One region of the Mesorhizobium sp. M0571 genome, then DNA from elsewhere that is predicted to be linked to it. Evidence: riboswitches for the same ligand, from Rfam matches in the RefSeq annotation. Region 1 holds a riboswitch; the other holds the start of a gene.
What was found. A riboswitch is a leader RNA that binds a small molecule or an ion and turns the genes downstream of it on or off. The one in region 1 is predicted to bind thiamine pyrophosphate.
Positions count from the first base shown of each region.

Region 1 (15,949 bases):
GCCGTTAGCGAGTTTTTTCAGGCGGTCGAAGCCGGTTTTCGTGCAAGTGACCGTCCAGCGCGCCGAGGAAAGCTTGCCGGCCAGATCCCAGTCCGCCGAAGTCCAGATGTCCTTGGCATGGGCCGAGCAGGTCCAGGGCAGGCCACGAAGCTGGCTGGCATAGCGCGTCACCGATGCCGGTGTGTGCGCGAAATGTGCATGCAGCCAGCCCGCGCCTTCCGGCCATTCGGCCGCCAGCACGAGCGCTTGCCCGAAGCGGCGCGCTCGATTGCGCGAAAAGTCGCGGGGCATATCGGCAGCCAGCGATCCGAGCGCGCGCCAGAAGCCCGGCCGCAGCAGATAAGCAAACAGCGAGCGAACCACGCGCAGCGGCTCTTCATGCAGATATTCCGGCAGATAATGGACGGGAGCTTTGATCTCGTCATGCACGGGGTGGCGTTTTGCGTCGGTCGGCCGCCTGAGCGCGACGAGTATCAGGTCGAAACCTGCACGCTCCAGACCGAGCAGTTCCTGCGCGATGAAGGTTTCCGACAGCCGAGGATAGCCCTTCAGAACCACGACGATCTTGCGATGTTGCAACTCAGGTCATTCCTTCAATGACCGAAAGGTGATGGCCGGCCCGCCGGTCGAGTAGTTCCGCGACGATTTCGGAAATATGAGGCAGCCCTTCCAGCGTCAGATGCGGATTGCTCTGTGATGGGTGGGGCCGGTCCGGCAGCGCCACCAGTGCATCGGCAAACCGCTGGGAATCCTTGGCTTCCTCCGGCAAAAGCATCTCGATGAGGCCGAGTTCGGCTGCCCGCCGAGCGCGGATCAGTTGTTCCTGGCGGGGCTCGATGCGCGGCACGATCAGCGCCGGCTTGTCGAAAGATAGTATCTCGCAATAGGTGTTGTAACCGCCCATGGCCACTACCGCCTTGGCGCCGGCAATCAGGTCTTCCATGCGGTTGTCGAACTCGATGATCTTGATGTAGGGGATCTTGGACCCCTTCTTGAGCAGCTTGTTGCGCTTGCGCGCCGGCATGTAAGGCCCAAGCACGATCAGGGCCCTATGCTGCAATTGCGGATCCTGCTGATAGGCATCGATGACGTCGTGGATCAGTTCGGCGCCGTCACCGCCACCACCGGTGGTAACGAGGATATAGTCGCCCTCGGGCCGGTGGCCGGGCAACTCGTTCCGCTGCAGGCTCCGTTGCAAGAAACCGACGAACCTCATCTTTGCCCTGACAGCCGGCGGCACGTCCAAGCCGGTCAACGGATCGTAGAAATCCGGCGGGCCATAGGCCCAGACCTTGTCGTAGAACAGGGCTATCTTGCGCATCACATCCCTGCGTGCCCACTCTGCTTCGAGCAGATGCGGCGCATCCATCACCTCGCGCAGGCCAAGCACCAACGTGGTGCCCCGCGTCTTGAGGTAGGACAGCGTGTCCTCAATCTCACCGCGCAGGCCGAGCGGTTCCTTGTCGACGATGAAGATATCCGGCCGGAAGGTCTCAGCTGTATGGCGGATGATCGACTGGCGCATCCGTAACGTCTCATGCAGATCGATGTCCTTTTCCAGCGAGGTGTATTCGCCGTTGCGCAGCTTGATGACGCTGGGGATTTTCACGAAGTCGACACGGGCGCGGTAGTCGAAGGCGCCAGCGATAGTCGCACCCGAAATGATAAGCACCTGAAGTCCGCGGAAATCCTCGACCAGCGAATGCGCGATGGTCCGGCAGCGCTGCAAGTGGCCGAGCCCGAACGTGTCGTGGCTGTACATGAGAATTCGAGCGTTTTCTGCGTGCTGGGTCATTGTTGAACGTCTCTTAGAATTCTCGCTTTGAGGACCGTGAGCGACCCGCCGGCTTCGAAACAATCCTGGTTTTGAAACATGAGGCCGCGGTTTTCAATTTGTATTACTTCTGTGGAATGCCTGTCAGGTAGGCTTTCTGATTGCCTGAGTCCGAAACTAGATGGATTACCGAATATCGCCTCGGCGGGAGTGGGCCGAGACTCCCTGTTGTTGTGATGGGATGGATCGAAGGGGAAAGCGGTGTCCAAAAGATCGGCAGAAGTCATCCCTCTTGATTCCAATAAGCTCCGGTCTCTCCTAACTCCATTGGTTTCGGAACGGCGAAGGCGAATTCCGCTATCCTGCCCATATAGTCAACTGCTTGATCGGCATACGAAACGACAGGGTCGCCGGGCGTCGCACGGCGCATGTTGTTGCGGAACTCATTTCGCGCGCCATTGCTCTCGGTCTTGAGGGACCAAAGGTGCTGCCCATCAATCCCTTGACGGGCGGTCTGATTATGATTCACCGACCAGAACTGAGCCATCTATCGCCCAAGCTAGCCGGAATTTCGCCAGGAATCGAGTGGATGCCAGCGCTCGCAACACACCGCCGGCAGCAGGGTGTGTGCAACACCGGTTGCTTGTCGATCGCTATGGCCTCTCGCTAATGCCTTAGCTGGGGCGGTGACGGTACTTTTCGAGACGGCTTGGGCGCGGCGTCGAACGCCGCAAGGTGCAAAAAAATCGGCCGATTGGCCCCGATAGTTGGCGAAACCTCAAATATCTTTTTGTGGCGATTTTCCCTTTAAAATCAAAAGCGTAATTTTTTGACGGTTCTGGTGTCGGACTTTGCAAGGTGATGAAAAATATTTTACAGTAATGTCAATGAGTTATATGCTGTTTAAACAATCGAGTGGGAGTAGGGGGAAAGACCTGCAAAATTCGGCGAAACGAGCCTCGACCGCCGAATACTGAATGGCATCTTCTGGGTGCTGCGGTCTGGCGCAGCATGGCGCGACCTGCCGGAGCGATATGGCCCCCGCACCACCTGTTGCAACCGCTTCGTGCGATGGCGAAAGGCTGGGGTGTGGGACAGGCTTATGGACACTATTGCCGCAGCGCGCGACGGCAATATTCAGATAATTGACAGCACCTCCGTTCGTGCCCATCACCTGGCTGCTTCAAAGTCGGTCCTGGATCGCGGAAGGGGATGTGATGGTGGATTCTGATCGGATCGACAACCTGATCGCAGCGGTGCCCCCCGCCTTGGCGCTTCGCGCCGGGCTGGACCTTGGCATCTTCACCCGGCTCGGTGGCAACGCGGTGACTGCTGACAGCCTTGGGGCCGCGCTCAAAGTCGAGCCCGATCGTCTGTCGCGGCTCCTCTACGCGCTCGCCAGCATCGGTCTCCTCGAAGTCAAGGATGGTCAATTTCGCAACGGAGCCGAAGCGTCGGCCTTCCTCGACGCGTCCAAGCCGACCTATCGCGGCGGCGATCATGCGCTCCTGCGCGAGCTCTGGGGAGCCGACCTGCTGACCGCAGAGTCGCTGCGACAGAACCGGCCGGCTGCGCTGCACGACTTTTCCGAAGCGGGGCCCGAGGCCGCGGCGGCCTTCAGCCGCATGCTCGCACCGGGCGGGGTGATTTTCGGCCGACATCTGGCCCGGGAGATGGACCTCTCGGCGATCGGTTCGGTGATCGACATCGGCGGGGGCCCCGGGACCATTCTCGTCGGACTTCGCGAGCGGCGGCCGCAGATTGCGGCGACGCTGATGGAACTCCCAACAGTCGCAGCGGTCGCGCCAGATATCCTGTCAGAGTACGGTGCCGACGACGTGGTTGTCGAAGAGGGGGACATAACTGTCGCACCATCGATCGGTCGGCACGATCTGGCGATCCTGAAGGCCGTCGTCCAGGTCCTTCCGCCGGACCAGGCGCGCAGTTCGATCCTGAACGCGGCGCGTTGCCTCACACCCGGAGGCGAGATCGCAATTGCGGGGTGGGGTGTCGTCGATGACGACCGCCTCGGCCCGCCTGAGGGTGTCTTTCTGAATCTCACCTTCTTGAACCTCTATCGCCACGGCGAATCGTACACTGAAGGTCAGTATCGCGCGTGGATGACCGAGGCTGGATTCCGGGATATCTCCAGGTCGCGCCTGACGGACGGCTGCACGTTGTTTCGTGCGCGCCTCACGGGCTGATAGTGGCTGAATGGTTGGTTTCGGACGCAAGGCTCTCCGAGGCGCCCCGACCCTATCCGGGCAGCCTTGCAACCTTCAGCGCCGAGAGCGTTCGCTCGAGGTTCTCCGTCTCGCGATAGCGGAGCGCGTACATCGGCGAGAGTGAAGTCGGGAGACTTCCTTCGCAAACTCTCCACCAGCAGCCGCGCTTCGGCCGGTCGTCCGGCGAAGTCCTCGACTGTTGCGAGCAGGACGTATAGCGTTGTTGCAGAACTTAACCGTGCGGCGATCGGCGGGGTTTCGGATACTGCGACCTATTCTGTCGCAGATTTGGATTCAATCAGTTATGTGACGGTATTTTTGACGGTATCCAAAAATTTGAAAAATAATTCCTTTTTGGAATCAATAGTTTAGTTTTCCAGGATACAATGGAGTGAGAGTAGAGGGAACTGCGGCCGCAGTGTAGAAACGGCAGCCCTATCGATCCCCATTTTTCAGTGCGCGCCTTTTGCCTGCGACCAATTTCCTGCACTCCTTCCTGACCGCTTGGCCGATCTGACATGTCGTTGCCTCGGAAGTAAATCCCGTTCAGTCTCGCAGAGGGCTACAGCGTGCTATGGCGTGCGAATCGGCGGCCTGCTTCGCGCCCATGACAGCATTCAACGACTTAGGTGTCGAAAGACGGACATCGGCTTAGGCGGGCGAACGGTTACCCTCGGCCGATCGACTTGACCATAAGGCCACGGTCATTCGGCTGCATTCTTCTGGAGCTTCTCGAACACAAACAGCTTGCCTTCGCGCACGCTGTCTTCGAGTGGGCTCGCCTTCGCTAGGTGCGCCGCAATCGCGCTGGCCAGCATGCAGCCCGTCCCGCGCATCGATGCGGGAAGGCGTGGCGAGTCGAAGCGGATTGGTTCCTGATCGCGCCTCAACAGAATATCTATCGAACGGGGTCCCGCAGCGTGGCCACCCTTGATCAGCAGGGCCCGCGCGCCAGCTACCAGCAATTCCCGTCCCTGTCTCACCGCGCCGCTCTCATCCGCCGCCGGTTCCGCGCCAACAAGGAGCGCCAGTTCGAGGAGATTGGGTGTCACGAGGCGGCAAAGCGGCATCAGATCACGCTTCATGACGGCGACGGCATCGGCTTCCAGGAGCGCCCGGCCTGAGGTGGAGGCCAGCACCGGGTCGAGTACTGCCGGCACTTGCGGATTTTCGCGCAGCACAGCGACAACGGCAACGACGATCTCGGCCGTCGCGAGCATACCGATCTTGATGGCCGCCACTTCGTTGGCCTGCAGCGAGGCGCGCATCTGATCGGCCACCAAGTTCGGTGACGAATGACTGATTTCCATGACGGCTTCGTGCGTTTGCACCGTCAGCGCGGTGACAGCAAGACAGGTGCGCACGCCAATGGAAGCGATCGTCTCGATATCGCGTGCTATTCCGGCGCCGCCGCTGGAGTCCGATCCACCGACGACGAGCACATGCGGTTCTCGCCTCAGCGCCATCGCTTTGTCTTTTCGATCCATTCTCGCGTGCGCGCTTCGGGATCGGCGTTCAATGTGATGTCGGTGACCACTGCCGCGCTGTCTGCGCCAGCCTCGAAAACACCGTCGAGCCGCTTAGGGTTGAGGCCGCCAATGGCGACCAATGGGATCGGCGCGACCCGGCGCTTCCACTCGCTGATCCGTTCGAGCCCTTGCGGCGCCCATTTCATCTTCTTCAGGATGGTGGGATAAATGGGGCCGAGCGCGACGTAGTTGGGCATGGCGGCCATGGCCGTTTCCAGTTCGACATGATCATGCGTGCTGACCCCGACCTTCACGCCGGCTGCCCGTATCCGCGCGAGGTCGGCGGATAGCAAATCCTCCTGGCCGAGATGGACGAAGTCGCAGCCTTCCTCGATTGCCAGGCGCCAGTGGTCGTTGACGATGAACCGGCATTGGTGCTGGGCGCATAAAGCCTTGGCCTTGCGGATCTCCGCGCGCAACCCGGCTTCATCCATGCTCTTGATGCGCAGCTGCACCAGCTTGACGCCGAGCGGCAACAGCCGTTCGATCCAGGCAGCGCTGTCGACGATCAGGTAGAAGGGATCGAGCTTCATGAAAAAACTGCCCTGCCGATCGTCGGCGTCGATGGCACGGCGACGTCGCGCGGTTCGAGCATTCCCGAGCTGAAAGCTTCACGACCGGCATCGACCGCCTTGCCGAACGCGCGCGCCATACCGACCGGATCGGCCGCCTTGGCGACTGCGGTGTTCAGCAGCACGGCATCAAAGCCGAGCTCCATGACGGTTGCCGCGTGCGACGGTCGTCCGAGTCCCGCATCCACAATCAGCGGGATACCTGGGAAATGTCCGCGCATAGAGCGCAGCGCCATGATGTTGACCGGCCCGAGGGCGGAACCGATCGGCGCGCACCACGGCATCAAGACCTTGCAGCCCGCTTCTAGCAGCCGCTCGGCAACGACAAGGTCGTCGGTGGTATAGGGGAATACCGCAAAACCGTCCTCGCACAGGATGCGGGCGGCTTCGGCCAGGCCGAACACGTCCGGCTGCAGCGTGTCGTGGTTGCCGATCACTTCGAGCTTGATCCAGGTCGTACCGAAGACTTCGCGCGCCATGTTCGCGGTCGTGACCGCCTCCTTGACGGAGTGGCAGCCGGCAGTGTTGGGCAGGATTCCTACGCCGAGCGAGCGGATCAACGAGCAGAATTTTTCGCCAGCCCTGCCGCCTGCCATCTCACGGCGCAACGAGACGGTCACCACCGACGTGCCCGACGCCTTGACTGCATCGGCAAGGATGGCCGGCGAAGGATATTGAGCGGTGCCGAGAAGCAGGCGGGACTGAAGCGTCATCCCGAGAAGATCGAACATGTTAGCCTCCCTGCATGGGCGAGAGGATTTCAATACGGTCGCCGTCGCTCAACTGGAATTCCGCCCGGTTGGCTTTGTGCACGAGGTCGCTGTTGACGGCCGTTGCGAGCCAATCGCCCTCATAATCGAGAGCGGCAAGCAGTTCGGCCAGCGTGGTGGCGGCAACCTCATGCGCTTCGCCGTTGACGATCAGTTTCATAACCAAGCTCCTTCGTTCCGTCTTGATGGAAAACCAGGTCGGCCGCCTGGCGCGCCATGGCGGGCGCAAGAAGAAAGCCATGGCGATAAAGCCCGTTGATCGCGACGGTGCCTCCACGTGCCTCGACACGCGGCAGATTGTCGGGAAAGGCAGGACGGACGCCGACACCGGTTTCAACGATCTCGGCCTCGCCAAAGGCCGGATGGAGGGCGTAGGCAGCACCCAGAAGCTCCATCATCGAACGGACCGTGACCGGCTCCCCGGATTGGCTTTCAATCATCGTCGCGCCGATCATGAACTGGGCGTCGGCACGCGGCACCACGTAGAGCGGAAAGCGCGGATGAAGCAACCGGACCGGGCGCGACAGCGAGATGTCGGGCGTGTGCAGGACCAGCATTTCGCCGCGAACGCCGCGCAGCCTGTTATCGACGGCGGCCATTCCCGTGCAGTCGATCTGACGATCGAAACCGGAAACATGCCGGGCGTCGGTGCCGAAGTGGACTTCGACACCCATGGCTGCAAGCTTGTCATGAAGTGCTGCCATCGCCTGGCGCGGGTCGAGATGAGCCTCATCGGGGAAGAGCAATCCGCGCCGGAAGCGGCCGGCTAAGTCGGGCTCCAAGATCGCAATCTCGTCTTTACCAACACGGCGATGCCCCGACGTGCGGCTGGCGAACCGGTCGAGTTCGCCAGTATCGCGCGGCGCGGCCACGACCAGTGTTCCGGCCCGCGTCACCTGACCCGGCAGTACCGCATTCCACCAGTTGGCGGCGTCGCGGCCAAGGTCCAGCACCGGCTGCTCAGCGCTTTCACGCTCGCACCATGGCGCCAGCATGCCGCCGGCGAACCACGACGCATTGCCACCAAGGCCATGCCGGATCTCGGCGACCGTGACCGTCGCGCCGCGGGCGGCGAGTTCGAAGGCGGCGGTGAGGCCGGCGACGCCGGCCCCTTTGACCAGCACCCTCATGACGGTTCCGGCGCCTCTGGCATGAGTGGCACGCCGGTCTCGCCAGCTGGCATGTAGAGATCGCCACCCTCGCGGTATTTCGCCGCCATCGCAGCCATGCCCTCCTTCTGTGCCTCGGCGCGAATGTCGTGGGAGATGCGCATGGAACAGAATTTCGGTCCGCACATCGAGCAGAAATGCGCCAGCTTGTGCGCCTCCTTGGGCAAGGTCTGGTCGTGAAAGGACCGCGCGGTTTCGGGGTCGAGCGACAGGTTGAACTGGTCCTCCCAGCGGAACTCGAAGCGCGCGCGGGAAAGGGCATCATCCCTGATTTTCGCCGCCGGATGACCCTTCGCCAGGTCGGCGGCGTGGGCGGCGATCTTGTAGGTGATCACGCCGGTCTTGACATCGTTGCGATCGGGAAGGCCGAGATGCTCCTTGGGCGTGACGTAGCAGAGCATGGCGGTGCCGAACCAACCGATCATGGCGGCGCCGATGCCTGAGGTGATGTGGTCATAGCCCGGCGCGATGTCGGTCGTCAGCGGCCCCAGCGTGTAGAACGGCGCCTCGCCACAGACAGCGAGCTGCTTGTCCATGTTCGCCTTGATCTTGTGCATCGGCACGTGGCCAGGGCCCTCGATCATCACCTGGCAATCCTTCGCCCAGGCGATCTTCGTCAGCTCGCCGAGCGTTTCCAGCTCGGCGAATTGTGCTGCGTCATTGGCGTCGGCGATCGAGCCGGGACGAAGACCGTCGCCGAGCGAGAAGGACACGTCATAGGCGCGGCAGATGTCGCAGATCTCCGCGAAATGCTCGTAAAGGAAGCTTTCCCGGTGATGGTGCAGGCACCATTTGGCCATGATCGAGCCACCGCGCGAGACGATGCCTGTGACCCGGTCAACGGTCAGCGGGATGTAGTGCAGCCGCACGCCGGCATGGATGGTGAAATAGTCGACGCCCTGTTCGGCCTGTTCGATCAGCGTGTCGCGGTAGACCTCCCAGGTCAGGTCCTCGGCGATGCCGCCGACCTTTTCGAGTGCCTGGTAAAGCGGCACCGTGCCGATCGGCACCGGTGAATTGCGCACGATCCAGTCGCGGATGTTGTGGATGTTGCGGCCGGTCGACAGGTCCATCACTGTATCGGCGCCCCAGCGGACCGCCCAGACCATCTTTTCGACCTCTTCGGCCATCGAGGAGGTGACAGCGGAGTTGCCGATATTGGCATTGATCTTGACCAGGAAATTGCGGCCGATGATCATCGGCTCACTTTCGGGATGATTGATGTTGGCGGGAATGATTGCCCGCCCGCGCGCCACTTCGTCACGCACGAATTCCGGCGTCACGAAATCGGGAAGCGCCGCGCCGAAGGCTTCGCCGTCGCGTTGCAGCTTGCCGCGGACGATCTCGCGGCCGAGGTTCTCACGGATGGCGACGAACTCCATTTCGGGCGTGATGATGCCGGCGCGCGCATAGGCAAGCTGGGTCACCACCTTGCCTGATCTGGCCCTGAGCGGCCGGTTGCGAACGGGAAATTCCGGCGTCAGGCGCTCGCCAGCGGCGAATCCATTGTCTTCCGGCCGGACATGGCGGCCGTCATAGGCTTCGACATCGCCACGCGCCAAAATCCATTCGTGGCGAAGTCGGGCGAGGCCTTTTTCGATGTCGGTTTCGACAGTCGGGTCGGTATAGGGGCCGGACGGATCGTAGACGGCGACAGGCGGTTCGCCCGCCGTCGGATGGACGGAGATTTCGCGCATCGGCACCCTGATCTGCGGATGGAGGACGCCGGACTTGTGGATTTTCCGAGAGGCGGGCAGCGGTCCCGTCGACACCGCGGGGGTGAGGGCATTCATCTTGAGGCTCCTTTGCTCATGCATTGGAGACCCAGTTCTGTGCCGGAAGGATGAAAAGACGCTTTGGTCGACCTGCTCGAAACAGGACCTCGGGCACGAACTCCCGCAAAGCGCTTGCACCGTCCCTACGCCAGTATGAACTGGATCAGGTTCAACGGGTCACTGCGCCGCGAAAGCCAGCAGTATCTCAGCCCCTTGCCGGGACTCCCCTGGTGAATGCATCGAAATTGAGCTGGCCAGCGCTATCTTGTCAAGCGCATTCGGGCCGCGGCGGTGATCGTCGGGCGATCAAACCGGGCAGAAAAGCTCGCGCAGGCGTCGGGACAAGTCCCTGAATATACCGCGCGGACGGTACTTTCTGCGAGTGTACCGTACTGGGGAGGAGTCCGTCGGTCTGCCGAAAACGCCGATAGTAGGCGATAGATGGATTCCCTCGGGCAGCCGAAATTCGTCAATCAAAAACCAAATTTTTGACGGTTATGCCTGACGGCAGCTGCGCAGAGCGCAAACAAATTGCTTCGCGAGATCAATGGGTTATCATGGGTTGAAACAATCGAGTGGGAATGACGGGGATAGCGTCGGATAGATTTGGATAGCGTTGCGTAGTCTTGTGATCGATAGCATGCGAATGACACGGATAGTCAGCCGTATCAGCCGGAGAATCGGGGCGTACGGTCTCAGCCTCACGACGTTTGTAAGAGCCGATCGGCTCAAGGTCACTCGATGATGTCATGATCAACTCTATGGACGCATTCAGGACGAGGACGTCGTAAGCGGGAACACGTTGCCTCTACGGGGCGTCGAGCATCGCGATAGCGCAATGTCAATTTTCCAATCACGCGCACGACCAACGCCAACGGTACTAACAAGGGAATTTGCGCCATGATCAAATCCGGCGTTCCATGCGCGATCTGATGACGTAGTCCCACTCGCCGTGAAACTCTTCGCACTCGACCTTCAGTTCTCGCAGTTCCTTCTTTGAGATATTCTTGCCGATGGGATAGCGCCGACGATCGAGTCGGACGCGCACGACGAGACCAACCTCGGTTGGTCGTGTTGCCAATGGGGTTGATGATGGTCTCGTAGGTCCGCAGAGGGCGGCGACGACCTCGTCGGGGTTCTCTTCCGCGTAGTGAAGAGCCAGGCGGCCGACCGCGAGATCGACGACTTCATGACCGCCCCACGCTCGCGCCCAGCGTGACGAGAAGCTCGTTCAGTTGCTCGAACGTCTCGCCCATCGCATCCGCCGCCCCGGTGCCGGCAGCGTCGAGAGCTTCCTTCGAGGGATAGAGTTCGTGCATGACCAGCAGCGTCTTGCCACCTTTTTCCTCGAAGGTCACCGTGGTGACGGGTCCACCGTCACCACCTTCGTCATTGGTCCAGACGAGGCGCGAGTGCGGTGTCACTTCGATATACCTACCGAAGAACTCGTCAGGGTTTGAGCCATCGTGGCCGAACACCAAACGGTACCTGCCCCCGACACGAACATCCATCTCGCAGGAACGCAGGAACATGCCCATCGACTTCGGCGCCCACCACTGCTTGAACAGCTCGGGCTTGGTCCACGCCTCGAACACGATGCGCGCCGGGCCGTTGAAGGTTCGCGTAACGACGAGCTCACGCTCGGACTTGCGTTCCACCGTCGTGCGGTTCTTCATGGGGGTGGGCTCACTATCTCTTCTTTCGTCCATCGACTTTCTCCTTCCGTTTCAATTCCTCGACAACCTTGTCCAACTCGTCGAAGCGTGCGTCCCAGAGCTGGCGGTACCTCTCGATCCATGCCGCCTCTTCCTCCAGTCCGCGCAGGCCGAGCTTGCAGGTCCGCACGCGCCCGACCTTCTCCGTGGTGACGAGCCCCGCCTGCTCCAAGACGCTGACATGCTTCTTCATGCCCGTGAGGGTCATGTGGAACTTCTCGGCAAGGTCCGTGATCGAAGCGTCTGCACGCCCGAGTTGCTCCAGAACGCCGCGTCGGTTGGCGTCCGAGAGCGCGGCGAACGAGGCATCGAGGCGGGGCCGGAAATACTGAACCATGTGGTTCAGTATTTAACACGCGGATTGGCGGCATGCAAGGGGAAGCCGAGCGCGCGCTGCGTTGCCGGCCGCCTTGTGCTCACGCCGCGCGTCATGCAACTGCGTCGCCTGGTGATCGGCGAGGTCGGCCGTTTCCCTGAACTGGCGAGGGCGCTCTTTGAGGGCGGACCCAGGCGCGCAATAGCGGCGATGGCAGTGCTGTTCGAGCGCTTGGCCGAGCGCGGCCTAATTGCGATCGATGATCCAGCTGCCGCTGCTTCCCAGTTCAATTGGTTGATTATGGGCGAGCCATTGAGCAGCGCCATGCTGTTGGGTGACGAGGCGATTCCAAAGCCAGCGGAGCTTCGACGACACGCCGCAGCCGGCGTGCACGTGTTCCTTGCGTCGTACGGCAAGTGAGGCACGCCACGGCGGTGAGCGGATGTCGGTCGCAATCAAACGGACCGCTCGGTCTTGGTTGACGGTCTTTCTCCGGCGCCAAGCGGGTCGCGATTCGTCGCGGCGCTATCGAAAGCCGACCGATCGATGCCGATAGTCGCTGAAATCGAGCGGATTTTGAATCGCCGAAATTCCCTTTTGAATTCAAGAGCGCAAATTTTTGACGGATCGAGGAGCGCATACCCTTGTCTGCCAGTGCCAGACTCAGGTCCGAAGGCGTCGCGAAATCTTCCATTCGATCCTGGCTAGGCGTGGGGTGGGAGTTGAGACCCGCTAGCCTTTGCCCGCAGCCAGTCCGAGACGCGATAGTATCGTAACATCGCGGCCGGAGCGAACGACATGAAGAAGGGTGCCCGCCGGAGCGGTTCGAGTTTCAGCGAAAGGTCTTTTTCAGGAACGCCCTTCGCCCATTCGCCGAGTATGCCGCCGAGCATGCTTCCGGTAGGCACGCCGCGACCGGATAGCCCCGTCAACGCGACGACGCCCGGCGCGAGTTGATAGAATCTCGGGATGGTGCGCTTCTGCATGTCCAACTCGCCGAACCAGAAATACTCCCATCTCAAGTCGCTGCTGAGCTGCGGATGGAGCCAGCGCAGGCGGTCGGACATGAGGCGATGCGTAAAGGCCAGGTCCCGGCCGCGCCGGCCCATCGGGAACATCGAGGCGACGATCCGTCCCTCGGCGTTGTACTTGTAGACAAAGATGTCGCCGCGGCCGTCATGCATCGTCGTGTCGCGCGGCAGGATGGTTTGGCGTTCGCTGGCGGTCAGCGGTTGGGTGGCGGCGACAAACACCCTCTGGATCCTGTAGGTCCGGTCGAGGCCGGGCCATCCGTCGACGGTGTAGGCGCCGGTCGCAAAGATGACCTTGTCGGCGACGACGGTTCCTTCGCCTGCGTGCACTGCCCAGGCACCATCCTGTCGCACGACATCGCGGACCGGCGACCCAGTGTGGATTGTGCCACCTTCCTCCATGACGGCACGTGCTAGGCCTCTTGCATATCCCAATGGATTGAGGTGACCGGCCTCGGAATGAAACCAGCCGCCATAATATCGCGGGCTGCCGGTCATCTCCTCGCTCGCCTGCCTGTCGAGCACCCGCGTCTTGGCGCCGACGGCATTGTATTGCTGCGCCTTTGCCTCGAGCTTGGCGACAGCGCCTGGCGTAAGCGCGCCCATGACGTAGCCGTTCTGTTGCCATTCGCAATCGATGCCATAGCGCTCGATCATCCCAGCGACTTGTTTGTTTGCCCCTGTCTGCCGGGCGATCAGCCGTTCGGCCCACGGCTCGCCCAGCATGGCACGCAGTTCGGGCAGGCTGTAATGGGTGAAGGTTGGCGTACAGTGGCCGGCATTGCGGCCCGAGCCGCCGAACCCGATCTCCTGGGCTTCGAGCAGAACGACGTCTATGCCGTCACGGGCGAGATCGAGTGCGGTGGTCAACCCGGTGTAGCCGCCGCCGACGATGCAGACGTCCGCCCGCCTGCGTCCTTGCAGAGGGCTGGTCTCTGGCGCCGGCGGCGCGGTCGCATACCAGAGCGAGACTTCAAACGGCGAAAACCTTGCCATTCCGGGCGGCCTCACAGCATGTCGCTTCGTGCGTCGAGCGCATCGCGCAATCCGTCGCCGATGAAGTTGAAACTGGTGACCGCCAGTGTGATTGCGGCACCAGGAACGATTGCCAGCCACGGCGCGCTGTCGAGATATTGCTGGGCGCCGTTCAGCATGTTGCCCCAACTCGGCAGCGGAGGCTGGATGCCGTAGCCGAGAAAGCTGACATAGGCTTCCAGAAGGATGGCGCGGGCAACGGTAAGCGTGGCCGCGACGATGATCGGACCGATCGCATTGGGCAACAGCTCGCGAAACATGATGTGGCTGTTGCTGAGCCCGAGCATGCGGGCGGCGACGACGAAGTCGCGTTCGCGCAACGAACGCACTTCCGCCTCCACGATGCGCGCGATTTCCATCCAGCTCGTTGCCGCGATGATCAGGGTGATCATGATCGGGCTCGGCTTGATGAAGGCCGCCATCGCCAGCAGCAGGAAGATGTTGGGAAAGGACAGCATCGCGTCGACGAAACGCATCAGTACCGTGCCGATGCGGCCGCCGAAGAAGCCGGCGGCGATCCCGAGCACGGTTCCGAAGACCGTGCTGATGATCATCGCGGCGAAGCCGACCAGGAGCGAAATGCGGCCGGCCATGAAGAGGCGCGCCGCGATGTCGCGGCCAAGCGGATCGGTGCCGAAGAAATGATAGCCCGTGAACGGCGGCGAGAACCGGCCACGCAGGTCGATGTAGAGATCGTCAAAGGGCAGCAGCAAGGGTCCGAAGACGCAGGCCAGCACCAGAACGATGATCATCACCAGGCCGAACATCGCCAGTCGATGACGGGCAAATCGGCGCACGCTGCGGCTATGCCACCAGCGTTGCCTGGCGTGGGTGGGGACAAGGAAATCCGACTGGGTCATCGCTTCGTTCCTCAGCTCAATCGAATGCGCGGATCGACGAACGCGACGGTGAGGTCCGCGGCCAGATTGCCGACCAGGACGAGGACCGCGGACATCATCAACAGGCCCATCACCACGGGGTAGTCGCTGTAACCGAGACTATCGAGGAACAGCCGCCCCATGCCGGGCCAGGTAAAGACAGTTTCCGTCACCAGGGCGCCACCCAGTATTGTCGGCAGTTGCAGTCCCAGCAGCGTGATCATCGGCAGCAGGGCGTTTCCGAGGATATGGCGGATCAACACGCGTCGGGAACTCAGCCCCTTGGCCCGGGCCGTTCGGACGAAATCCTGGTTGATGACGTCGAGCGTCGCGGTGCGCATGTAGCGGCTCCACACGGCGACATTGACCAGCGCAAGAACGATGCTCGGCATGATGAGATGGATCGCGTAGTCGCCGAGCGAGCCATTGCCGATCGTGTACATGTTACCGGCCGGCAGCCATTTGAGCCGGAGCGAGAAGATGTAAATCGCGATCAACCCAAACCAGAAGGTCGGGATCGACAACGCTACCATTGCGCCGACTGTCGCCGCGTAGTCGAAGATCGAATACCGCTTGAGCGCGCCAAGGACACCTACCCACGTACCGACGGAGATGGCGATCGCGGTCGATACGCCCATCAGCAGCAATGTTGCGACAAGGTGCTCCCAGATGATGTCGAGCACCGGCCTTCCGTCCCGGTAGGAACGTCCCCAGTCACCGCGAAGCAGGTGTGACAGCCAGTCGATGTACTGAACCGGAAGAGGTCGGTCGAGCCCCATTTGCGAGGCGATGCGATCGAGATCGGCCTGCGTCATCCCTGGCGTGAGGCTGAACTGCGAGAGCGGTCCGCCTGGAGCGAGGTTCAAGACGGCAAAGCCAATCACCGAAACCAGCAGGAGCAGGACGAGACTTTGCCAGAAGCGTCCCAGCAGATAGCGAAGCATGCCGGATGTCTCCGTTTTTGCTGTCCGTCGGATATGGGTCGCGCCAGTGGCGCCTTTGTCGGCGATTGAAACCGAGCCGTCAGTGCCGGCCCGGCCTCACGTCCGCAGCTAGGACCAGTACCAGGTGGCCACGTCCCAGGAGTCGATGCGCACATTGATGTTCGGCTCGACCCCTTCGACACCGGACTTGTGTCCGCGGACGGTCGCGTATTGGAA
Region 1 covers NZ_JAMYQT010000004.1:30,220-46,168, forward strand. The annotation lists gene NKI85_RS06520 (glycosyltransferase) at 1-579, opposite strand, end outside; gene NKI85_RS06525 (glycosyltransferase family protein) at 581-1,795, opposite strand; gene NKI85_RS06530 (hypothetical protein) at 2,058-2,321, opposite strand; partial or broken gene NKI85_RS06535 (transposase) at 2,733-2,960, shown strand; gene NKI85_RS06540 (methyltransferase) at 2,992-3,978, shown strand; gene NKI85_RS06545 (hydroxymethylpyrimidine/phosphomethylpyrimidine kinase) at 4,704-5,465, opposite strand; gene NKI85_RS06550 (thiamine phosphate synthase) at 5,456-6,061, opposite strand; gene NKI85_RS06555 (thiazole synthase) at 6,058-6,831, opposite strand; gene thiS (sulfur carrier protein ThiS) at 6,833-7,030, opposite strand; gene thiO (glycine oxidase ThiO) at 6,999-8,000, opposite strand; gene thiC (phosphomethylpyrimidine synthase ThiC) at 7,997-9,832, opposite strand; TPP riboswitch at 9,937-10,053, opposite strand; gene NKI85_RS06575 (ISAzo13-like element transposase-related protein) at 10,719-10,895, opposite strand; gene NKI85_RS06580 (SRPBCC family protein) at 11,002-11,523, opposite strand; gene NKI85_RS06585 (ArsR/SmtB family transcription factor) at 11,504-11,866, opposite strand; gene NKI85_RS06590 (TetR/AcrR family transcriptional regulator C-terminal domain-containing protein) at 11,786-12,265, shown strand; gene NKI85_RS06595 (NAD(P)/FAD-dependent oxidoreductase) at 12,550-13,872, opposite strand; gene NKI85_RS06600 (ABC transporter permease) at 13,884-14,771, opposite strand; gene NKI85_RS06605 (ABC transporter permease) at 14,783-15,733, opposite strand; gene NKI85_RS06610 (peptide ABC transporter substrate-binding protein) at 15,842-15,949, opposite strand, start outside.

Region 2 (15,949 bases), on a different contig from region 1:
CGCGCAGGCGCTCGAGCATCTGTCGCGCGACGAGGACATCCGGGCACTCACCACCGATGCCAGGCGCGTGGCGCTGCTTTGGGAAGCCTGCGCGCTACCCGACTACAGGAAGATCGCGCCGGCCCAGCACGCCGACTTGATTGCTTCTATCTACATGGACCTTGCCAAGCATGGCCATGTCGACGAGAACTATATGGCCGAGCAGGTGCGCCGTGCCGACACCACCGAAGGCGACATCGACACGCTGTCGCACAGGATTGCCCAGATCCGCACATGGACCTTCGTTTCGAACCGGCCCGGCTGGCTGGCCGATCGGGCACACTGGCAGGAAAAGACGCGCGAAATCGAAGACAGATTGTCGGATGCGCTGCATGAGCGGTTGACGAAACGTTTTGTAGACCGCAGGACTTCCGTCCTCATGCGGCGCCTTAGAGAAAACACGATGCCTGAAGCCGAAATCAGCCCAACCGGAACCGTCCTCGTCGAAGGCCACCACGTCGGCGAGTTGCAGGGTTTCCGTTTCACTGCCGACCAGAGCGCCGGCGGCGAGGATGCCAAGGCGGTGCGGGCGGCGGCGCAGAAGGCGCTTGCCGCCGAGTTCGAGGCGCGGGCCGAGCGCTTCGGTGCCTCGGCCAATGGCGACATCGCCCTGGGTTCGGATGGCACGCTGCGCTGGATCGGCGCGCCGATCGGCACGCTGGTCGCCGGCGAAGACGCTTTGAAGCCGCGTCTCGTCCTGCTGGCCGACGAGCAACTCACCGGTCCGGCCCGCGACAAGGTTGCCGCGCGCGCCGAGCGCTTCGTCAATTTCCAGATCGAATCCCTGCTGAAGCCGCTGGTCGACCTCAAGAATGCGGAGCAGATCACCGGCATCGGCCGCGGCATTGCTTTCCAGCTCGTCGAGCATTTCGGCCTCATCAACCGTCGCGACATCGCCGACGAGATGAAGTCCCTCGACCAGGAAGGCCGCGCGGCGCTTCGCCGTCTCGGCGTGCGCTTCGGCGCCTACCACGTCTTCGTGCCGGCGCTGATCAAGCCGGCGCCGGCCGGGTTGATAACGCTGCTGTGGGCGCTGAGAAACGACGGCAAGGACAAGCCCGGCTTCGGCGATGTCGTTCACGCGCTGGCCTCCGGCCGCACCTCGGTGGTCATCGATCCGACCTTCGACAAGACTTTCTACAAGCTTGCCGGCTACCGCAATCTTGGCCGGCGTGCTGTACGCGTCGATATTCTTGAACGGCTGGCCGACCTGATCCGGCCGGCGACCAACTGGAAGCCGGGCCTCGGGCCCCGCCCCGACGGCGCCTATGACGGTCAGTCTTTCATGGTGACGCCGCCGATGATGTCTATCCTCGGCGCCACCGCCGACGACATGGAAGAGATCCTGAAGGGCCTAGGCTATCGCGCCGATGCCAAACCGGCGGCCGAGGTCAAGGCGCGGCTCGAAGCACAAGACAATGCCGCACGTGAAGCCGCCGCTGCAAAGCAGGCCGCGGACGAGGCTGCGCGGGCCGAGCAGGCGAGGATAGCGGAAGCAGCTGCCGCGGCAGAGCCACCGGCGGAGCCTTCCGAGCCCGTGTCGGATGCGGCCCCTGTTGCGGAGGCTGCGGCCGAAGCCGTAACCGAAACGGCGGCAGAGGCTGTCGCGGAAGACCAGCCGGCAGCTCCAGAAGAAGTCACGCAAGAGACCCAGCCCGCCGCCGAAGCGGCTGCTGAACCAGCGGCTGAGCCAAAGGCGGAACTTGGGGCGGAATCTGAGGCTACGACACCGGCAGAGCCGCCGGTTTTCGAAACCATGGAAACATCGCCGGCCGAACCTGCGGCGACGGCGGAAGCCGTCACCGGCGAGCCCGCTCCAGAGACCGAGGAGCCAAAACCTATCCTGTTGTGGCGGCAGGGTCGCTTCGACCAGCGCCCGCGTCATCGCCAGCAAGATAATCGTCCCCGGGACAATCATCGGGACAATCGCGCGCGTAACGGCCAGGCCGCACGCGAGGGCCGCAACGATGCGCCGGTTGTAGATGCAGACGGGCAACCGACAGGAACGCCGGGCGACCGGCCCGCCCGTCAAGGGCGCCACGATCAGCGTGACGGCGCCGGCAAGCCGCGCTTCGACCGCAGCAAATTCAAGCCCAAGCCGCAAGGCGAGGCGGGAGAGCAGCGCTCCGGCAAGCCGCAGGGCGAACGCCCCGACCGGCGTGAAAACCGGCCCGACTGGAAGGCTGGCCGGCAGGACGGCAAAGGCGGCGCGCCGGGCGGAAAGCCCGCCTTCCAGCCGAAGCCGCGTGAGGAACGCCCGGTCCGCTTCGACCCGGACTCCCCCTTCGCCAAGCTCGCCGCATTGCGCGACCAGTTGAAGAAGTAAGCTGCTCGTCCGATGGTCACTGATGCCCGCCAGCGCATCGACAAATGGCTGTTCTTCTCGCGCGCGGTGAAATCACGATCGCTGGCAGCCAAGCTGGTGGTCGCCGGACGCGTCCGCATCAATCGCGACAAAGCAGCGCAGGCCTCCGATACGGTCCGGCCGGGAGACGTTTTGACCATCACGCTCGAGCGGCGGATCTTCGTCTGGAAGGTCCTTGGCACCGGTGCACGGCGCGGGCCGGCCGAAGAAGCCCGCCTGCTCTACGAGGACATGTCGCCGCCTCCGGTGCCCAAGGGCGCGGCGCTTCCGGATGCCATGCCTCCGTTGCGCGAGGCCGGCAGCGGCCGCCCGACGAAGAAGGAACGCCGCCAGACCGACCATCTGCTCGGCGACGATTGAGCAAGGTCAAACTTCCGCTTTGCCGGCTCTCTGGAATTCCATTCCGGAAACCCCGGCATTGCTGGCAAGGGCTGCCCTTGCCACCAGCGGACAAAGGCATTACCTCACCAAAAAGGCCCAACAAAATGGGACGCCCCGGAGCCGACCAATGACCTATGTCGTGACCGACAATTGCATAAAATGCAAATACATGGACTGCATCGAGGTCTGTCCGGTCGACTGTTTCTACGAAGGTGAGAACATGCTCGTCATCCACCCGGACGAGTGCATCGATTGCGGCGTCTGCGAACCGGAATGCCCGGCCGACGCGATCAAGCCCGACACCGAATCGGGCCTCGACAAATGGCTGCAGATCAACACCGAATATGCCGAGAAATGGCCCAACATCACCGCCAAGAAGGAGCCGCCGGTTGACGCTAAAAACTTCGATGGCGAAGCTGGCAAATTCGAGAAATATTTCTCCCCGGAGCCCGGCGAAGGCGATTGACAAGACTGCCGATTGCGGCCGCCTGACGCCGCGTAACAGACGTGATACATTAACTGCCTTGACAGACGGCGATGGCGCATGGCCTTCGCGCGTGCAGCAAAACCTTGATTCTTCCGACTTTTTGTGTTACATCAGCTCAACATGCCGGTGACACAACGTCGATTTATGGCGCAAACGCCCCAAATCACTGAAAGGTGAATTTCTCAATCCGGACCAGAGCGATCTGGGGCAGGCGGTCGCAATGTTGCGATTTGCCGGTCCTAGCCTTTCCGGTGAGTTCATCGTTGTGTGGCTAACGACCGGTCACCCCGGTCGCACGAGTTCGGGCCGGCACGATGCCGGTACCACAACAAGGAGTTCAGGGCGTAATGGCAACGATCACCCCGCAGAAGAAGTCCACCGCAGCGCGCCACGGTTTCAAGACCGGGGAGTACATCGTCTATCCGGCGCATGGTGTCGGCCAGATCGTCTCGATCGACGAGCAGGAAGTTGCAGGCCACAAGCTGGAACTGTTCGTCATCGACTTCCAGAAGGACAAGATGCGCCTCAAGGTGCCAGTCGCCAAGGCGACCTCGATCGGCATGCGCAAGCTGTCGGAAGAGGATTATGTCGAGCGCGCGCTGAAGGTCGTGCAGGGCCGCGCCCGCGTCAAGCGCACCATGTGGTCGCGCCGCGCCCAGGAATATGATGCCAAGATCAACTCCGGCGATCTGATTTCGATCTCGGAAGTGGTGCGCGACCTCTACCGCGCCGACAACCAGCCGGAGCAGTCCTATTCCGAGCGTCAGCTCTACGAGGCGGCGCTCGACCGCATGGCCCGCGAGATCGCGGCCGTCAACCGCATGTCGGAGACCGAAGCGGTGCGCCTCATCGAGGTCAACCTCAACAAGGGCCCGAAGCGCGGCGCCAAGGCCGATAACGAGGAAGCCGAGCAGGAAGAAGCTGCCTGAGCTTTTTCGCCCTGGAAATTAAAAAACCCGGCCTCGCGCCGGGTTTTTTGTTTTTGGCTGACCGGCGATGGTCATTCTAATGCATGTCGCGCAAAAGTGTGCAGCGGTTTTGCGATAACGACATGCGTAAAAACAACAGCCTAAAGCGCGTCGCATGAGGCCGGTCAAACGCGACGCGCTTTAGCTCTCGCCACCGCCCTCCCTTTCCGCCTCCTGCTTCAGCGTCGCGATGAACCGCTTAGTCCGCTGGCGCTCCGGGTTGCTGAACAGCACCGCGGCCGGCCCTTGTTCGACGATGTTGCCGCCATCGAGGAACACCACTTCCCGCGCGATCTTGGAGGCGAGCCGCAGATCATGCGTCGCCATCACCATGGTGGTGCCCTCGCTGGCGAGCTGGCTGAGCACATCGACCACCTCCTGCGCCAGTTCCGGATCGAGTGCCGAGGTCGGCTCGTCGCAGAGCAGGACTTTCGGCGAAGGCGCCAGCGCCCGGGCAATCGCCACACGCTGCTGCTGGCCGCCCGACAGCGTCGCCGGCCAGGCATCGGCCTTGTGCGTCATGCCGACCTTTTCGAGCAGAGCCAGCGCCCGTTCGCGCGCCCTTTCCTTGGGCCATTTCAGCACCGTCACCAGCCCCTCCATGATGTTCTCGATCGCGGTGCGATGCGGAAACAGCTGGAAATTCTGGAACACCATGCCGGTCTGCAGCCGCAGCCGCTGGATATCCCTGGTCGAGACCCTGCCGCCGGGGTGGAATTCGAGTGCATCGTCGCCGATCCGCACAGTGCCTGAAGTCGGCAGCTCGAGCAGGTTGATGCAGCGCAAAAGCGTGCTTTTCCCGCCGCCCGATGGTCCGACGAGCGCCGTGACGCTGCCTTCCTCGATGGTGACGGTCACACCCTTCAGCACCAAATTGTCGCCGAAACGCTTTTCAATGTTGGTGAGGCCGATCATGCGCGCGCCTCCAGGAAGCCGCCATAGCGGTTCAGCCTTGTTTCCAGCCGCGCTTGCAAGGCCGACAGCACGGAGCTCATGACCAGATAGAGGGCCGCTGCCTCGACATAGAGGATCAGCGGCTCATAGGTGGTGGCGACGATGCGCTGCGCTGCCTGGAACATCTCCGGCACGGTGATGGCGGCGGCGAGCGAAGTGTCCTTGACCAGCGAGATGAAGGTGTTGGACAGCGGCGGCACGGCGACGCGCCCTGCCTGTGGGAGAATGGTGCGCCGCATTGCCTGGGCCCAGGTCATGCCGATCGAATAGGCTGCCTCCCACTGGCCCTTGGGCACCGAACCGATGACGGCGCGGATGATTTCCGACGAATAGGCACCGATGTTCAAGGTGAAGCCGATCAGTGCTGCCGGAAAGGCGTCGAGCAGGATGCCGACCGATGGCAGGCCATAGAAGATAAGGAACAGTTGCACGAGAAGCGGCGTGCCGCGGAAGATCCAGACGTAGAAGCGAACCACGGCGACCAGCGGTTTGGGACCGAACAGGCGGACAAGCGCCACGACCAGGCCGAGGACAAGACCGAATGCAAACGACAGCAGCGTCAACGGCACGGTGAAGATCAGTGCAGCCCACAGCAGCGTAGGCAGGGATTCCAGCATCAATTGCAGCCAGTGCGGCACGAAGGCTCCTCCTTGCCAGATTGCCGTCGCTCATATCACGCGAAAGCGGCGGGCCGTCAAAGACAGCTCGCCGCGACATGAACGACGCGGGCCGGCATTCGGCCCACACGAGAAAAGCCGTTTTACTTCGAAACGTCCTGGCCGAAATAGGTGTCGGCGATCTTCTGGTAGGTGCCGTCGGCCTTGATGTCGGCCAGCGCCTTATTGATGGCGGCCACCAGTTCCGGATCGCCCTTGCGCACGATGACGCCGGAATAGTCGGCGTTTTCTTCCTGCGCGGCAATCTTCACATTGGCGTCGGGCTTGTGCTTCTTGAAGTCGAGGAAGGACAGGCTGTCGTTGATGGTGGCGTCGGCGCGGCCGGTGAGAAGCAGCTGGATCGACTGGTCGAAGCCGTCGGTGCCGACGAGCTCGGCGCCGTTGGTTTCAGCCAGCTTGCCGAAATTCGAGGTCAGCGACTGCGCCGCCTTCTTGCCCTTGAGGTCGGCGAAACTCTTGATGTCGGTGTTGTCGCCGCGCACGATCAGCACCGCCTTGGAGGCGATGTAAGGATCGGAGAAATCATATTTGGCCTTGCGCGCCTCGGTGATGCCGACTTCGTTGATGACGGCATCGTAGCGGTTGGCGTCGAGACCGGCGATCAGTCCGTCCCATTTGCCTTCGAGGAACTGGGCCTTGACGCCGAGGCGCTCGGCGATGGCCCGCGCGATCTCGACGTCGAAGCCGACCAGCGCGCCGGAAGCATCATGATAAGTGAAGGGCGCATAGGTTCCTTCCGTGCCGACCTTGAAGACGCCGGACTGCTTGATCTGGTCGAGATTGGCGCCGGCATGACTGGCGGCGATGGCCAGAACCTGCAGCGTTCCGGCGATGATGAGCGATTTGAGCCATGTCATTTTTCTGTGATCCCGTCCTTGGCCGATGTCCGGCGTCATTGCGAGTGCCGGAAAATGACAGATGCGCGATGCCAGAATAAGAAACTAAATTTCAAAAATCTCGCGCCCTTGAAATCCCATTCTCAACCAGCATCTCCCGGCGCCATCCGGCTGAGTCAAGGCCGGTGGCGAATCGCCTGGAAACAGCGCAATCGACATGACAGTCCGGGGGAACATTCCCCCGCATGGCACGTTCTTGGCTGTTGTAGGGCGCGGCGCCGCCATTTCAACTATCGGCGCCAACTCACGATTCGATCGCACCGCAACGCCTGAAGCAGGAGCGCGGCATGATGCAAGACAGTGCAGGACGGACCATGGTTCGCGCGGCGATGAAAGCCCCTTATCTGGAACGTGACGAAGAGCATCTCCTGGCGCTGCGCTGGAAGGAAAACAATGACCAGCACGCGCTGCACTGCATCACCGTCGCGCATATGCGGCTGGTCATTTCCATGGCGTCGCGGTTCCGCCACTACGGCCTTCCGCTGGGCGACCTGATCCAGGAAGGCCATGTCGGACTGCTGGAGGCCGCGGCCCGTTTCGAGCCGGAGCGCGAGGTGCGGTTCTCGACCTATGCGACCTGGTGGATCCGCGCGTCGATGCAGGATTATATCCTGCGCAACTGGTCGATCGTGCGCGGCGGCACCAGTTCGGCGCAAAAGGCGCTGTTCTTCAACCTGAGGCGCCTGCGCGCCCGCCTGGCAAACGGCGCCGAGCAGACGTCGAATGCCACGCTCTACCGCGAAGTGTCGGCGGCTCTCGGGGTTTCCGAGGCCGATGTGGCGATGATGGATTCCCGCCTTTCGGCACCCGACAGCTCGCTCAACACGCCGCTTGCCGAGGATGCGGGCGCAACCGAGCGGATGGAGTTCCTGGTTTCGGATGATCCGCTGCCCGACGAGGTCGTCGGCGACACGATCGATGTCGAACGCCGCTCTGTCTGGCTGAAGACGGCGCTCGGCGCGCTCAATGCGCGAGAACTCAGGATTATCGAGGAGCGCCGGCTGAGCGACGAGGGCGCGACGCTCGAAGCACTCGGCGAGACGCTCGGCATCTCCAAGGAACGTGTCCGCCAGATCGAGGCGCGCGCCATGGAAAAACTCAAGGCGGCGCTGGTGAAGCAGAATCCGGAATTTCTCGCAGCCTGAAAATCGCGTCGGCTGCTATTTGTCCGTGACGATCTTGACCTTGTCGCCGGCCGAGACGGCGGCACCCGGTGACAGCGCATTGAGCACCCTGAACAAATCCAGCTTGCGGTCGACGCCGACCATCTGTGCGGCCAGGGAGCCCATTGTCTGGCCGGGCTGCACCGTGACGATGCGGATACGCAGCGGCTTCAACGCCGCCTTCTCGGCAGCACTCAGGATACGGAACGAGCCGCTGACCGAGCGCGCCACCGTGCTCAGCGAAGTGCTGGCCGAAGGTGCCGCGGTCAGCAAGCGGTAGACCTGGCCGCCGGCGCGGATCACCGCAATATCGAATTGCCAGCCATCGGCGCCGGCATGCGCGGTCGCCGCTTCGTTGCCGTTGATCGTCTCCTGGCGCACGCTGCTGTCGTCGAGGCCGGCAACCCAACCGCTGCGGATGTAGTCGGTCAGCGAGCGGCCCTTGTCGATCGAAACACCGTCGAAGCGGATCGCCATGTCGCCCGGGCCGGTCGCCGTCACCGCCGCTGCCGAATTGTCGATGATGAAGCCGTTGGGCACCGAGAACGACACGCCGAGGCCAGGATGCAGGAAGGTTTCGCCGCGCACATAGCCTTCCTCCGGTGTGTCGCCGTAAAGCAGCCCGTCTACGCCGGAAAGGAATGAATCGCGGTCGCGCGACCCGACACCGGGCGCGCCGAACTGGCGGGCGTGACGCTGCGCGAGATCGATACGCTGCGGCGTATTGGGGTGCGTCGCCAGGAAGTCGAGGCTGGCGTCGGTGGCGCCGCTGATCGAGCGGAAATCGGTATAGGCCGACATCGACTGCAGGAAGCGGCCGGCGGCGTAGGGATCGAAACCGGCTTCGCCGATCGATTTGATGCCGATGGCGTCGGCCTCCAACTCCTGATTGCGCGAGAACTGGGCCAGCCTCAACTTGCCGCGGATCAGCGCCGCCTTGGCCGTCGGGTTGTCGCCGAGCACATCCGAAACCACCTTGGTCGCCAAGCCCTCTTCGGCTTCCAGCTGCTGGCGCTGCAGGCCGTGATTGGCCGTAACGTGGCCCATCTCATGCGCAATGACGGCGGCAAGCTCGGCTGAATCGTTGGCCAACGCCAGCAGTCCGCGGGTGATGTAGAGATAGCCGCCCGGCAGCGCGAAGGCATTGACGTTGGGCGAGTTGAGGATGGTGATGCGGTAGGTCTGGGTCGGGTTGGCCGACACCACGGTCAGTCTGCCGACGATCTTGGCCACCATGCGCTCGAGCTTGGGGTCGGAATATTCTCCGCCATAGGTGGCGAGGATGCGCGGGTGCTGCGCCTTCGCCAGTTGGGCGAGCTTGCCGTTGGCGGCGACGTTGTCGACCGTGATCGGCTTGTCTGAGGGCTGAAAGCCTGATTCCTGCACGTCGGGAGGCGTGAACATCTGGCAGCTTGCCAGCGCCACGGCAAGACCGGCCAGCGCCAGAAAGCGCGCCAGCGGTTTCACCCTCCGATTGTCGATGCCGGTCGGCAGATCGGCTTCCTTTCAAGTCCTGGCACGTGACCGCGAAAATCGGGCGCGATTTCCGGAAAGCATCACGCGCAAAATCAAGTGCTACGGCGTCCTTCGTGCGTCCGACAGATACGAGGCAGCAAGGGCAAATCACGGTCTAAGCCGGACCAACTCCTGGCGGACCTAGCCACACTACCTCGACCATGGCAAGCAAGCGCCGCTTCGCCTTCCGCCGGTTTGACCATAAATTATGTCCGCTTCCGGGCAACATCTCGTGATCCAGCCGCAAACGGACCCGAGCCGATATAGCGTCGGAATGCCTCCGGTCCAGCCCCGACGAAAAAATCGGCGGCGGTGCCCGTCGCGGCAACCGTGCCACCATCCAGGAAAACCATGTTTCGGCCGATACGGCGCGCATCGTCCGGCTGGTGCGTGACGAATAGCACCGTCATGCGCTGCTCCGAATGGACGTCGGCCACCAGGTCGAGCATGTCGTCGCGCAGTGCCGGTCCGAGCGAAGCGAACGGCTCGTCGAGCAACAACACCGGCCGGTCGCGCACTAGGACCCGGGCGAGCGCGACGCGCTGCCGCTCGCCGCCCGAGAGTTCGCGCGGCAGCCGGCTTTCCTTGCCGGCAAGGCCGACGCGCTTCAGCGCTGCGGCGATTGCGGCGCGATCGGCGTCGTTCAGCCTGAGCGAAGGCGAGCGGCCGAGCCCGACATTCTGCTCGAGGGAAAGATGGGCAAACAAGTTGTTTTCCTGAAATACCATCGACACCGGCCGCTCTGAAGGCGGCGCAGTGCTGACGTCGGCGCCGCCGATCAGCACGCGGCCCGACCGCGGCACCTCGAAACCGGCCACCAGATTGAGCAGCGTCGACTTTCCCGAACCGCTCGGCCCCATGATGGCGGTGATTTCCGACGCCGGGAAATCGACGTCGAATATAAGCGGCGTTTCACCATAGCTGAACGAGACATTGTCGAGCCGCACGGCCGCGCTTTTTTCCACCGAAATGGACCGTTCCGGGCTGATCGGCATCATGATTTCTCTCTCCTTCCCAGCCAGTCCGCGGTCAGCACCAGTGCCAGGCAGACAAGGCCGAGCAGCAGCGCCAGCCCGGCCGCATCCTCGGTGCGGTAGCTGCCCATGCGCGCCAGCAGCAGATAGGGCAAGGTCTGCACGGAATCGCTGCCGAACAGCGCAATGACGCCGAGATCGCCGAGCGACAGCGCCATGGCGAAAGCGAAGCCGGTGGCGAGCGGCCGCCGCAGCGACGGCCAGTCGACCAGCCGCAACCGGTTCCAGCCCGAGATGCCAAGCTGTGCACAGAGCCGTTCGTGGCGTTCGCTCGCCGCGTCATAGGCAGGGCGGATAGCGCGGATGGCGAACGGCATCGCCATCACCGCATTGACCGCAACCACCATGACAGGGGCGATCGCAAAGACATCGCTGACGGTGCGCAGGAGCAGGAACCAGCCGGCACCGATGACAATGGGCGGCACCACCAGGACGAACCCCGCACCGGTGTCGGCCAGATGTTCGAGCAGCGTCCGCCTGCCGGTCCGCCGGGTGAGTGCCAGCGCCCGGCGCGCCATGACCAGCGACAGCGACAACGCCAAGGAGAGCAGCGCCGATAAGAGGGAGAGCATGGCACTGGTCGCCGTCGCTTGCCGCACCGCGCTCTCGCCGGCCAGGCGGCCGAGATCGGCGCCAAGCCCGGCCGCCAGCGTGGCCGCCATCGGCCCGGCGACGAACAGCAGTGCCAGCCCGATCACCAGCGCGTTCAGCACGGTCTCGGCCGCACCAGCTGAAAAATACCGGCGCGGCGCAACCGGCAGATTGGCGTCGCCGGTCATATTGGCGCCAAGCCGCGTCAATGCCAGCACCACGACAAAGGTCAGGGCAATTTGCAGCAAGGTCAGCGTCACCGCCCGCGCCGGGTCGAAGTCGAAACGCAGCGCCTGGTAGATAGCAACCTCCAGCGTCGTCGCACGCGGCCCGCCACCCAGCGTAAGCACGATGGTGAAGGAGGTGATGCAGAGCATGAAGACGAGCCCGGCGATGCCCGGCAGGGCCGCACGCAGCGTTGGCCATTCGATCAGCCGGAAGGCCGGCGCCGCGCCCATGCCAAGCTGGCTCGCCAGCCGCCATTGGTCGGCCGGCACCGTCTGCAACGCTTCCAGGAACAGCCGCGTTGCCAGCGGCAGGTTGAAGAAGACATGGGCGACGAGAATGCCCGACAGACCATAGATGCCGGGCCAGCTCTGGCCGCCAATCGCGCCGAGCATGCCGGCGAAAAACCCAGCGCGGCCATAGAGTGCCAAGACGCCGAGTGCGGCAACAATGGCCGGCAGCGCCAGCGGCACGGCGAAAAGCTGCAGGATAAAGCCTCGCCCGAAAAACTGTGGATGCCGCGACAGGGCACGCGCGACGAACAGCGCTGGTGCGACGGAGAGCAGGGTCGACAACAGAGCCTGCCAGAGCGTGAAACGGGCGACCCGGAAGAGATAGGAATCGAAAGCCGAGACAGCACCGGAAGGGTCGCGTGCGGCTTCCAGGACGAGCCCTGCGAAGGCGCCGCCGATCAGCAGCGCGATGGCGGCGAGCGCGACTGTGCCAGCGGTGACGCGGGAGTCCGATGATGACGCGCGTTGCACGCTAGACCGCCAGATTCGAGATTCTTAGCGAGGACGGCGTTCCTTCGCGCCCCCCTCTGTCCTGCCGGACATCTCCCCCACTTGGGGGGAGATCGGCAGCGTCCGCGCCTCGCTCAGTCCTGCAACGTTGGAGATTGGCGAAAGCCGAAATGACGGCCAATCTCCCCCCTCGTGGGGGAGATGCCAAGCTTTGGCAAAGAGGGCAGGACAGAGGGGGGCGCCGTAGAGCGAACATCTTCGTCGGTGAAAGCCTACTTGCTCATCACCGCCAGCCACTCGTCGACCCAAGCCTTGCGATTTGCCGCCACCTCCTCCGAGCTGAACAGCAAGGTTTTGGTCGGTTTGACGAGCTTGTCGAAAGCCGGGTTGAGCGGCTTGTCGGTCTTGCCGGCCGGGAACATCCAGTTGGTCTCGGGAATGACGTCCTGGAATTTCGGCCCGGTCATGAAGGCCATGAACTTTTCCGCCAGCGGATTCTTCGCGCCCTTGGTGGTGATCCCAGCGACCTCGATCTGCAGATATTCGCCTTCCTCGAAGGACGCCGCCTGGTAGCGCTCGGTGTTTTCGGCAACCATGTGATAGGCCGGCGAGGTGGTGTAGGACAGCACCATCGGCGCCTCGCCCTTGGTGAACAGGCCGTAGGCCTCGCTCCAGCCCGGCGTTACCGTGAGCACCTTTGCCCTGAGCTTGGCCCAGGCTTCCGGCGCCTTGTCGCCATAGACCGACTTGACCCACAACAGCAGGCCAAGGCCCGGCGTCGAGGTGCGCGGATCCTGGATGACGATCTTGTCGCCGGCATCGCCCTCGACCAATTCCCTGAGGCTCTTCGGCGGGCTCTTCAGTTTTTCGGTATCGTAGACGACGGCGAAATAGCCATAGTCGAACGGCACGAAAATACCGTCGCTCCAGCCGCCCGGCACGCTGACGTCCGACACGGCGCCATGCGGCGAAAACAGGCCGGTTGCCTTGGCATCTGCGGTCAAATTGGTATCGAGGCCAAGCACGATATCGGCTTTGGTCGCGGCGCCTTCCAGCTTCACACGGTTGAGCAGCGCGACGCCGTCGGCGACCGAGACGAATTCGACGACGCAGCCGCACTCGGCCTCGAAAGCCTTCTTCACCGCCGGTCCCGGACCCCAATCGGCGGTGAAGCTTTCATAGGTATAGACGGTCAGCTTATCCTGTGCCGATGCCTGCCCTGGCAGGGCGAGCGCGGATGCTGCAAGCAGGACAATCGAGACAAGAGAGTGGAAAAAACTGCGCATCGGCGCCTCCTTCGTTCGCGTTGAAAGGAATTGAGGCGTCGGGCTGTCCGAAACGTCTAATCCCTCCGCCGGTACAAACCGGATCAGGTTCAGCGGGTTGGCAGTCTTGCCTCTCAGCCGGTCCGCGAAGATCGCGTCCGGCACCCCGTTAGAGCGTTTCGACACATAGGCCCGGCCGAAGTGCCGCGCAAGCGGAAGTTTGCCGGGCATCCAAAGCGCGGCCTTCCGTTTCGTCTGCCGTTTCATCTTCCGTTTCCGGGGCAGGGCTGGTAAGGGCCACGAGATATGAGCACATTCACCATCCTGCTTGGCGGCGATCTCATCCGCACGCCGCTGCTCGACCGCCAGGTCGCCGGCACGCGCGTCATTGCCGCCGATGCCGGCATCGGCCATGCCCGTATGCTGGGCCTGAGGCCGGAACTCTGGGTCGGCGATTTCGATTCCGTGCCTGCCGATTTGCCGGAGGATCTGGCCGCCGTGCCACGGCAGGTGTTTCCCGCTGAAAAGGACAAGACCGACGGTGAACTCGCTATCGCCGCCGCGCTCGAACGCGGTGCGACCAGCCTTGTGCTCGCAGGCGCCTTCGGCGGCAAACGCACCGACCACATCTTCCTGCATCTGGCGCTGAGCGTCCGGCTGGCGGAAGGCGGAACGGAAGTGCTTTTGACCAGCGGCGCACAGGAAGGCATTCCTTTGCTGCCTGGAAAGACCGGCTTCGACTATGTCGACGGCACGCTGTTTTCGGTGCTCGGCTTTTCGGATCTCGCCGGCCTGACAGTCACCGGCGCCAAATGGCCGCTCGACGATGTCGAGGTTGCGTTCGGCTCGTCGCTAACCATTTCCAACGAGGTCAAGGGCCGGCTCGAAATCGCGCTGGCCAGCGGCCGCGCGCTGCTGCTCGCGCATCCCTACCCTCTTCCGGAAAGCTGAGCCCAGAAAGCTGACATGGCGCCGCCGCTTCTCAATCTCGACGGGATAAAGCTGACCTTTGGCGGCACGCCGCTGCTCGACGATGCCGCCCTGACGGCCTCAGTTGGCGACAAGATCGCCCTGGTCGGCCGCAACGGCTCTGGCAAGTCGACGCTCCTCAAGATCGCCGCCGGGCTGATCGAACCACAGGACGGCGAAGTCTTCCGCCAGCCATCGGCGACCGTGCGCTACTTGCCGCAGATGCCCGACATGGACGGCTTTGCGACTGTCCGCGCCTATGTCGAGGCGGGGCTCGGGCCGGCCGACGATCCTTACCGCGCCACCTATCTGATGGAGCATCTCGGCCTATCCGGCGAGGAACGGCCGAACGATCTCTCCGGCGGCGAGGCGAGGCGCGCCGCGCTCGCCCGCGTCATGGCGCCGGAGCCCGACATTCTCCTCCTCGATGAACCGACCAATCACCTTGACCTTTCGGTTATCGAATGGCTGGAGGAGGAGCTTGCCCGCACCTCCTCGGCACTGGTCGTCATCTCGCATGACCGGCGTTTTCTCGAACGCGTGTCGCGCGCCACAATTTGGCTCGACCGCGGCCAGACCCGCCGTCTCGACAAGGGCTTTGCCTATTTCGAGGAATGGCGCGACATCGTGCTGGAGGAGGAAGAGCGCGAGCAGCACAAGCTCGGCCGCCAGATCGTGCGCGAGGAGCACTGGCTGCGCTATGGCGTGACGGCAAGGCGCAAGCGCAACATGCGCCGGCTCGGTGAGTTGCAGACCATGCGCCAGCGCTTTCGCGGCCATCGCGGCGCCGAGGGTGCGGCGACGATGATAGCCAGCGACGCCGCCGAATCCGGCAAACTGGTGATCGAAGCCAAGAACATCGAGAAGAGCTTTGGCGATCTGACCGTGGTCAGGGGATTTTCGACCCGCATCCAGCGCGGCGATCGCGTCGGCCTGGTCGGGCCGAACGGCGCCGGCAAGACGACGCTATTGAAGATGCTGACCGGCGAATTGAAGCCGGACGCAGGCACGGTGCGGCTCGGCACCAATCTGGAGATCGCCACGCTCGACCAGAAGCGCGAAGCCGTCGACCCGCAGGAGACGCTGGCGCAGTATCTGACCGACGGGCGCGGCGAGAACCTCGTCATCAATGGCGAGCAGCGGCATGTCGTGTCCTACATGAAGGACTTCCTGTTCAAGCCGGAACAGGCGCGCACGCCGGTGCGCGAGCTTTCGGGCGGCGAGCGGGCGCGGCTGATCCTCGCCCGCGTTTTGGCGCGGCCGGCAAACCTCCTTGTGCTCGATGAGCCGACCAACGATCTCGACATGGAGACGCTGGAGCTGCTGCAGGAACTGGTCGCCGGCTTTGCCGGCACGGTGATCCTGGTCAGCCACGATCGCGATTTCCTCGACCGCACCGTGACCAGCATCATCGCGCCGGAAGGCGGCGGCCGCTGGATCGAATATGCCGGCGGCTATTCCGACATGCTGGCGCAGCGCGGCGGCACCAGGCTGGACGACCGCAAGGCGCGGCCGAAGCCAGAAAACGGCGAAGCGGCAACTAGGAGCGAAGCGGCCGCGCCGAAGGGCCCGGCGAAGAAACTGTCGTTCAAGCAGAAATTCGCCCTGGAATCGCTGCCCAAGAAGATCGAGGCGGTGTCGGCCTCGATCTCGCGGCTGGAGAACAACATCGCCGAT
Region 2 covers NZ_JAMYQT010000001.1:318,653-334,601, reverse strand. The annotation lists gene NKI85_RS01575 (helicase-related protein) at 1-2,365, shown strand, start outside; gene NKI85_RS01570 (RNA-binding S4 domain-containing protein) at 2,378-2,764, shown strand; gene fdxA (ferredoxin FdxA) at 2,913-3,251, shown strand; gene NKI85_RS01560 (CarD family transcriptional regulator) at 3,620-4,201, shown strand; gene NKI85_RS01555 (amino acid ABC transporter ATP-binding protein) at 4,382-5,155, opposite strand; gene NKI85_RS01550 (ABC transporter permease subunit) at 5,152-5,832, opposite strand; gene NKI85_RS01545 (amino acid ABC transporter substrate-binding protein) at 5,955-6,728, opposite strand; gene NKI85_RS01540 (RNA polymerase factor sigma-32) at 7,055-7,912, shown strand; gene NKI85_RS01535 (M48 family metalloprotease) at 7,928-9,397, opposite strand; gene thiQ (thiamine ABC transporter ATP-binding protein) at 9,652-10,443, opposite strand; gene thiP (thiamine/thiamine pyrophosphate ABC transporter permease) at 10,440-12,059, opposite strand; gene thiB (thiamine ABC transporter substrate binding subunit) at 12,311-13,324, opposite strand; TPP riboswitch at 13,368-13,482, opposite strand; gene NKI85_RS01515 (thiamine diphosphokinase) at 13,610-14,254, shown strand; gene NKI85_RS01510 (ABC-F family ATP-binding cassette domain-containing protein) at 14,270-15,949, shown strand, end outside.
Region 2: it holds a riboswitch for thiamine pyrophosphate, as region 1 does, so the genes downstream of both, thiB (thiamine ABC transporter substrate binding subunit) here and thiC (phosphomethylpyrimidine synthase ThiC) in region 1, are expected to answer to the same signal.